DNA from 2 places in the Sphaerimonospora cavernae genome. Region 1 is predicted to be linked to the other one. Evidence: riboswitches for the same ligand, from Rfam matches in the RefSeq annotation. Region 1 holds a riboswitch; the other holds the start of a gene.
What was found. A riboswitch is a leader RNA that binds a small molecule or an ion and turns the genes downstream of it on or off. The one in region 1 is predicted to bind glycine.
Positions count from the first base shown of each region.

Region 2: another riboswitch for glycine. It lies ahead of gcvP (aminomethyl-transferring glycine dehydrogenase); the one in region 1 lies ahead of gcvT (glycine cleavage system aminomethyltransferase GcvT).

Region 1 is NZ_JBHMQT010000021.1:21,002-24,400, forward strand. It holds gene ACFHYQ_RS11615 (aldehyde dehydrogenase family protein) at 1-915, shown strand, start outside; gene ACFHYQ_RS11620 (3-oxoacyl-ACP reductase) at 920-1,684, shown strand; glycine riboswitch at 1,731-1,829, shown strand; glycine riboswitch at 1,830-1,933, shown strand; gene gcvT (glycine cleavage system aminomethyltransferase GcvT) at 1,971-3,113, shown strand; gene gcvH (glycine cleavage system protein GcvH) at 3,110-3,399, shown strand, end outside.
Region 2 is NZ_JBHMQT010000043.1:34,773-38,171, forward strand. It holds gene ACFHYQ_RS19605 (bifunctional nuclease family protein) at 1-471, shown strand; gene ACFHYQ_RS19610 (MerR family transcriptional regulator) at 627-1,244, shown strand; glycine riboswitch at 1,327-1,416, shown strand; gene gcvP (aminomethyl-transferring glycine dehydrogenase) at 1,564-3,399, shown strand, end outside.

The DNA.
Region 1 (3,399 bases):
CTCGCCCTTGAGGCGGGGCTGCCGGAGGGAGTCCTCCAGGTCGTACCCGGCGAGGGCGAGGTCGCCGGGGCCCGGCTGGTCGGGCATCCGGATGTACGGAAGATCGTCTTCACCGGATCGACCGAGGTGGGCAGGCTGATCGCGGCGAAGGCGGCCGAGCAGGTCAAGCGGGTGACACTGGAGCTGGGCGGCAAGAGCGCCAACATCGTCTTCGCCGACGCCGACCTGGACCGGGCGGCCGCCACAGCCCCGATGGCGGTTTTCGACAACTCCGGGCAGGACTGCTGCGCCCGCTCGCGCATCCTGGTGGAGCATTCCGTCTACGACGACTTCCTCCTGCGGCTCGGGCAGGCCGTACAGGAGGTGAAGGTCGGCGACCCGCTGGACCCGGCCAGCCAGATGGGGCCCCTGATCAGCGCCGAGCACCGGGACCGGGTCAGGTCGTTCGTCACGGGGCCGGCGGGCGTGTACGCCACGGGCTCATGCCCGAGCGGACCCGGCTACTGGTTCCCGCCGTCGGTGCTGACCGCGCCAGAAGGGTTCGATCCTGTGGACATCGAGCCCGGCGGGAGCCACGCCGCGTTCCGCCGCGCGTTCACCGAGGAGATCTTCGGACCGGTCGTCACCGTCGTCCCGTTCGAGGACGAGGCTCACGCCGTACAGATCGCCAACAACACGCAGTACGGCCTTTCGGGGTCGATCTGGACACGAGACGTCGGGCGCGCGTTGCGGGTGGCCAGGGACGTGGAGGCGGGAAACCTGTCGGTGAACTCCCACTCCAGCGTCCGCTACTGGACACCGTTCGGCGGGTTCAAGCAATCGGGGCTCGGCCGGGAGCTGGGTCCCGACGCCCTCGCCGCCTTCACCGAGACCAAGAACGTCTTCATCTCCACGGAGTGGACAAGCACGGAGTAGACACATGCAGCGTTTGCAGGACCGCGTCGCCGTCATCACCGGGGCGGGCAGCGGCATCGGCCTGGCCACGGCCCACCGGTTCGCCCGGGAAGGTGCGAAGGTGGTCGCGGTCGACCTCGACGAGGTCACCGGCGCCAAGGTCGCCGAAGAGGTCGGAGGTCTGTACGTCAAGGCCGACGTCGCCGACGAGAACGATGTCACACGGATGTACCAGGCCGCCTTCGACACCTATGGCCGGATCGACATCGCCTTCAACAACGCGGGCATCTCGCCACCGGAGGACGTCTCGATCCTGGACACCGGAATCGAGGCGTGGCGCAGGGTCCAGGAGGTCAACCTCACCGGCGTGTACCTGTGCTGCAAGCATGTCATTCCGTACATGCGGCGGCAGGGCAAGGGTTCGATCATCAACACCGCCTCGTTCGTCGCGGTCCTGGGGTCTGCGACGTCACAGATCTCCTACACCGCGTCCAAGGGCGGGGTGCTGGCGATGAGCCGTGAGCTCGGCGTGCAGTTCGCCCGCGAGGGCATCAGGGTGAACGCGCTGTGCCCCGGTCCTGTCGACACGCCGCTGCTGCGCGAGCTGTTCGCCAAGGACCCGGAGCGGGCGCGGCGCCGTCTCGTCCACGTGCCGCTCGGCAGGTTCGCCCGGGCCGAGGAGATCGCGGCCGCCGTGGCGTTCCTCGCCTCGGACGACGCGTCGTTCATCACCGCCTCGGAGTTCCTGGTCGACGGGGGCATCTCCGGGGCGTACGTCACCCCGCTATAGACGGTTCCGGAGATCGGGTTGAGCCGTTAGGCTTGCCCTGCACCAGTGATCCCGTGCGGGAGAGCATCCTGGCAAGCCGGTCAGGATCCCTGAAGGAGCAAGCCCTCCCCGCGAACCTCTCAAGGCAAAGGACCGTACGGGCCAGGTGTGCTCTGGAAAGTGGACCACGAGGGATCGGGGTCTCGCCGAAGGTGAAAGTCCGGCAAAACACGGACGAAGCTCTCAGGCGCCGATGACAGAGGGGGAGGATGCCCTCATCCGTCCTTTCCGAGGTGCGAGTGCGATCATGTCTCGATCTACCCCTTTGCGCGAGGTCCACGAGAGCCTCAGCGCGACCCTGACCGACTTCGCGGGATGGCTGATGCCGCTGCGCTACGGCAGCGAGTCGGCCGAGCACGACGCGGTCCGTACGGCCGCCGGGCTGTTCGATCTGTCCCACATGGGGGAGATCTTCGTCACCGGTCCGCGGTCGGGCGAGGCCCTCGACTACGCCCTGGTCGGCCAGCTGAGCACGCTCGGCCTCGGCCGCGCCCGCTACACCATGATGGTGAACGAGGTCGGCGGCATCCTCGACGACCTCATCGTCTACCGGCTCGGCGACGAGGAGTTCATGGTCGTCGCCAACGCCGCCAACGCGCCCATGGTCGCCCGTGAGCTGACCGAACGTGCCCAGCCGTCCGGCGCCGTCGTCGAGGACCGTTCCGACGACTACGCGCTGATCGCGATCCAGGGGCCGCGCAGCGTCGAGATCCTACGCGGCCTGACCGAGAGCGGCACCGCCGCCGAGTTGGACGGCCTGAAGTACTACGCGATCATCCCCGGGACGGTCGCCGGCGTGTCCGCGCTGATCGCCCGCACGGGCTACACGGGCGAGGACGGGTTCGAGCTGTTCGTCCGTCCACAGGACGCGGCGCCGCTCTGGCAGGCGCTGAGCGAGGCCGGCAAGGAGTCCGGCCTGTCGCCCGCCGGGCTGTCGTCCCGCGACACGCTGCGGCTGGAGGCCGGCATGCCGCTCTACGGCAACGAGCTGACCACCGAGACGACGCCGTTCGACGCGGGCCTCGGCCGGGTGGTGCGGTTCGACAAGCCCGGCGATTTCGTCGGCCGGGCCGCCCTGGCCAAGATCGCCCAGCTTGAGACAGGCACGGAGGAGACGGGCGCGGAGGAGACGGGCGCGAGCCGACGGCTGGTCGGGCTGGTGGCGCGCGGCCGCCGAGTGCCCCGCCACGGTTATCCGGTGACCCGTGGCGGTGAGGTCGTCGGCGAGGTCACCAGCGGCGCCCCCTCGCGTTCGCTGGGCCGGCCGATCGCGCTGGCGTACATCTCCCGCGCCGCCGCCGAGAGCGGGGACGGCCTCGCCGTGGACATCCGCGGCGCCCAGGAACCGGTCGACATAGTTGACCTGCCTTTCTATAGGAGGAGCAAGTGAGCAGCATTCCCGAGGACCTGAGCTACACCAAGGAGCACGAGTGGTTGGCCGGGCTGGACGACGGCATGACCGTGACCGTCGGCATCACCGCGCACGCGGCCGAACAGCTCGGTGATGTGGTCTTCGTGCAGGTTCCCGAGGTCGGCGCCGCCATCTCCGCCGGTGACGCGGTGGGCGAGGTCGAGTCGACCAAGTCGGTGAGCGACATCTTCTCCCCTGTGGACGGTGAGGTCGTGGAGACCAACCCCGCCGTGGTGGACGACCCGTCCCTGGTCAACTCCGACCC
Region 2 (3,399 bases), on a different contig from region 1:
GTGTTGCAGATGGAGGTCGTGGGGGTTCGCGTTGAGATGCCCACCAATCAGCCGATTGTCCTGTTGAAGGAGACGAGCGGCGATCGGTATCTACCGATCTGGATAGGCATGACCGAGGCGACCGCCATCGCGTTGGCTCAGGCGGAGGAGCCGCCGCCGAGGCCGCTCACCCATGACTTGTTCCGTGACGTGATCGAGGCCCTGGGGGTGCGGTTGCGCACCGTCAACATCGTCGCGCTCCGTGATGGGATCTTCTTCGCCGATCTGGTGTTCTCCAACGGCGTGGAGGTGAGCGCCCGGCCGTCGGACTCGATCGCGCTGGCGCTGCGCACGGGGGCGACGATCTACGCCAGCGAGGACGTGGTCCAGGAGGCGGGTGTGAGCATGCCCGACGACCAAGAGGACGAGGTCGAGAAGTTCCGCCAGTTCCTGGACAAAATCACTCCCGAAGACTTCGGTCGGGCGGGCTGACGTGCCGGTCGATTTCGGGAGATTACGCTTTACGACGCGCCGGACGGGGTCGTTGACTGACGATGCCCCCAGTCCTACGGTGCAAGGGAAACCACGGTTGTAATTCACGAACCCCCAGATCAGACCGTGGGATGAGAGAAAGCCGGAGGTCCGCAGTGGCGGTCAGCAGCGGCGAGGGTAAGTCGGCCGGCCAGCACGACCCGGTCCGGCAGTCGGCGCGGGAGCGCGCCGGCGAGCAGGGTCTGCTGTTCGACGAGCGGCCGACCGCGCTGCCCGATGACATCGGATACCGCGGTCCCACGGCATGCGCCGCGGCCGGGATCACCTACCGGCAGCTCGACTACTGGGCGCGTACCGAGCTCGTCCTGCCGACGATAAGGGCCGCCCAGGGATCGGGGTCGCAGCGACTGTACAGCTTCCGCGACATCCTCGTGCTGAAAGTCGTCAAACGCCTCCTCGACACCGGCGTCTCGCTGCAGCAGATACGCACCGCCGTACGGCACCTGCGGGACCGGGGGGTCAACGACCTGGCCCAGATCACGTTGATGAGCGACGGGGTGAGCGTCTATGAGTGCACCTCGGCCGACGAGGTGATCGACCTGCTGCAGGGCGGACAGGGCGTGTTCGGCATCGCGCTGGGCCGGGTCTGGCGCGAGGTGGAGGGGTCGCTCGCCGAGCTGCCGGGCGAGCGGGCGGAAGCCGCCTCCGATGCGGAGGGTGACCATCCGGCGGACGAACTGGCCCGGCGTCGTAAGGCTCGCAAGACCGGATGAACAAGACCGGATAACAAGATCGGATAAAGGGACCGCGGGTGGTGGTCCGGATTCCGGGTAACGGTAGAGTGAATACGGCCGACGACCACGTGCGGGAGAGCCCCCTGGTGGCAGGGGCGCCGAAGGAGCAACCTCCCCGGAATCTCTCAGGCATCCGTACCGCACGGACGAGGCGACTCTGAAAAGCGGGCGCACCAGCCAGGTGGGCCTCACCGAAGGGGAAAGCCGGGACCAGATCGGCCCGGTGAAGCTCTCAGGTCCGATGACAGAGGGGGAGACCGCACACGCCTGGTCTCGACCCGCCCGGGAGGCCCCTGTCATGACCGATAGGTCACCACTTCACGATCTTTCCGCTCCCCCCTTCGTCACCCGCCATATCGGACCCTCCGCCGCGGACCGCGTGCGCATGCTGGCGGCCGTCGGCCACGAGTCGATGGCCGGCCTGGTGGCGGCGGCCGTACCGGAGGCGATCCGCGCCCGTATGCCACTCGATCTGCCCGAGGCGGTGAGCGAGGCCGGGGCGCTGGCTGAGCTGAAGACCCTCGCCGGCCGTAACCGGGTGCTCACCTCGATGATCGGCCTGGGCTACCACGACACCATCACCCCCGGCGTCATCCTGCGCAACGTGCTGGAGAACCCGGGCTGGTACACGGCGTACACGCCGTACCAGCCGGAGATCTCCCAGGGGCGGCTCGAGGCGCTGCTCAACTTCCAGACGATGGTGGCCGACCTGGCCGGGCTCGACGTCGCCGGGGCCTCCCTGCTGGACGAGGCGACGGCGGCGGCCGAGGCCATGACGCTGGCCCGGCGGGCGGGCCGGTCGAAGTCCGACGTCTTCGTGGTCGACGTCGACGCACTGCCGCAGACCAAGGCCGTGCTGGCGACCCGGGCGCAGCCCCTGGGGATCACGCTGGTGGAGTCGGACCTCACCGGCGACCTGCCCGAGTGCTTCGGCGTCCTGGTGCAGTACCCGGGTGCGAGCGGCCGGGCGGCGGGCTTCGCCGCCCTGGCCGATCGGGCGCACGCCGCGGGCGCGCTCGTCGTCGCAGCCGCCGACCTGCTGGCTCTGACGCTGCTGGCCGCCCCGGGCGAGCAGGGTGCGGACATCGCGGTCGGCTCTACTCAGCGGTTCGGGGTGCCACTCGGCTTCGGCGGCCCGCACGCCGCCTACATGGCGGTCAGGCAGGGGCTGCAGCGGCAGATGCCGGGCCGTCTGGTCGGGGTCTCCGTCGACGCCGACGGCCGGCCCGCCTACCGGCTCGCCCTGCAGACCCGTGAGCAGCACATCCGCCGGGAGAAGGCCACCAGCAACATCTGCACGGCGCAGGTCCTGCTGGCCGTCATCGCCTCGATGTACGCGGTCTACCACGGCCCCGAGGGACTGCGGCGGATCGCGCAGCGGGTCCACCGGCACGCGGCCGTCCTCGCCGCCGGGCTGCGCGAGCGCGGGGTGACGGTCGTCCACGAGGCGTTCTTCGACACGGTGCTCGCCCGGGTGCCCGACCGGGTATCCGGCCGCGCCGGCGAGGTCGTCGCCGCGGCCGCGGCGGCGGGGATCAACCTGCGCCACGTGGACGCCGACCACGTCGCCATCGCCTGTGACGAGAAGACCACCACCGGCCATCTGATCGCCGTGTGGGCGGCGTTCGGTGGCGACCCGAAGGAGGGGCTCGACGACGCGCTGGACGGCGCGCTGGACGACCTGGACCGGGTGACGCCGGACGCGCTGCCGGCCGGTCTGCTGCGCACCTCGGCCTACCTCACGCACCCGGTGTTCCACGCCCATCGCTCCGAGACGGCGATGCTGCGCTATCTGCGCCGGCTCCAGGACAAGGACATCGCGCTCGATCGCTCGATGATCCCGCTGGGCTCCTGCACGATGAAGCTCAACGCGACCACCGAGATGGAGCCGATCACCTGGCCGGAGTTCGCCGGCATCCACCCCTTCGCGCCGATCGGCCAGGCCGCGGGCTACGTCGAACTGATCGAGACCCTGGAGGCCTGGCTCGCCGAGGTCACCGGGTACGACAAGGTCTCCGTGCAGCCCAACGCCGGCTCACAGGGGGAGTACGCCGGGCTGCTGGCCATCCGGGGCTACCACCGCGCTCGGGGTGAGGAGGGGCGCGATGTCTGCCTGATCCCGTCGTCGGCCCAC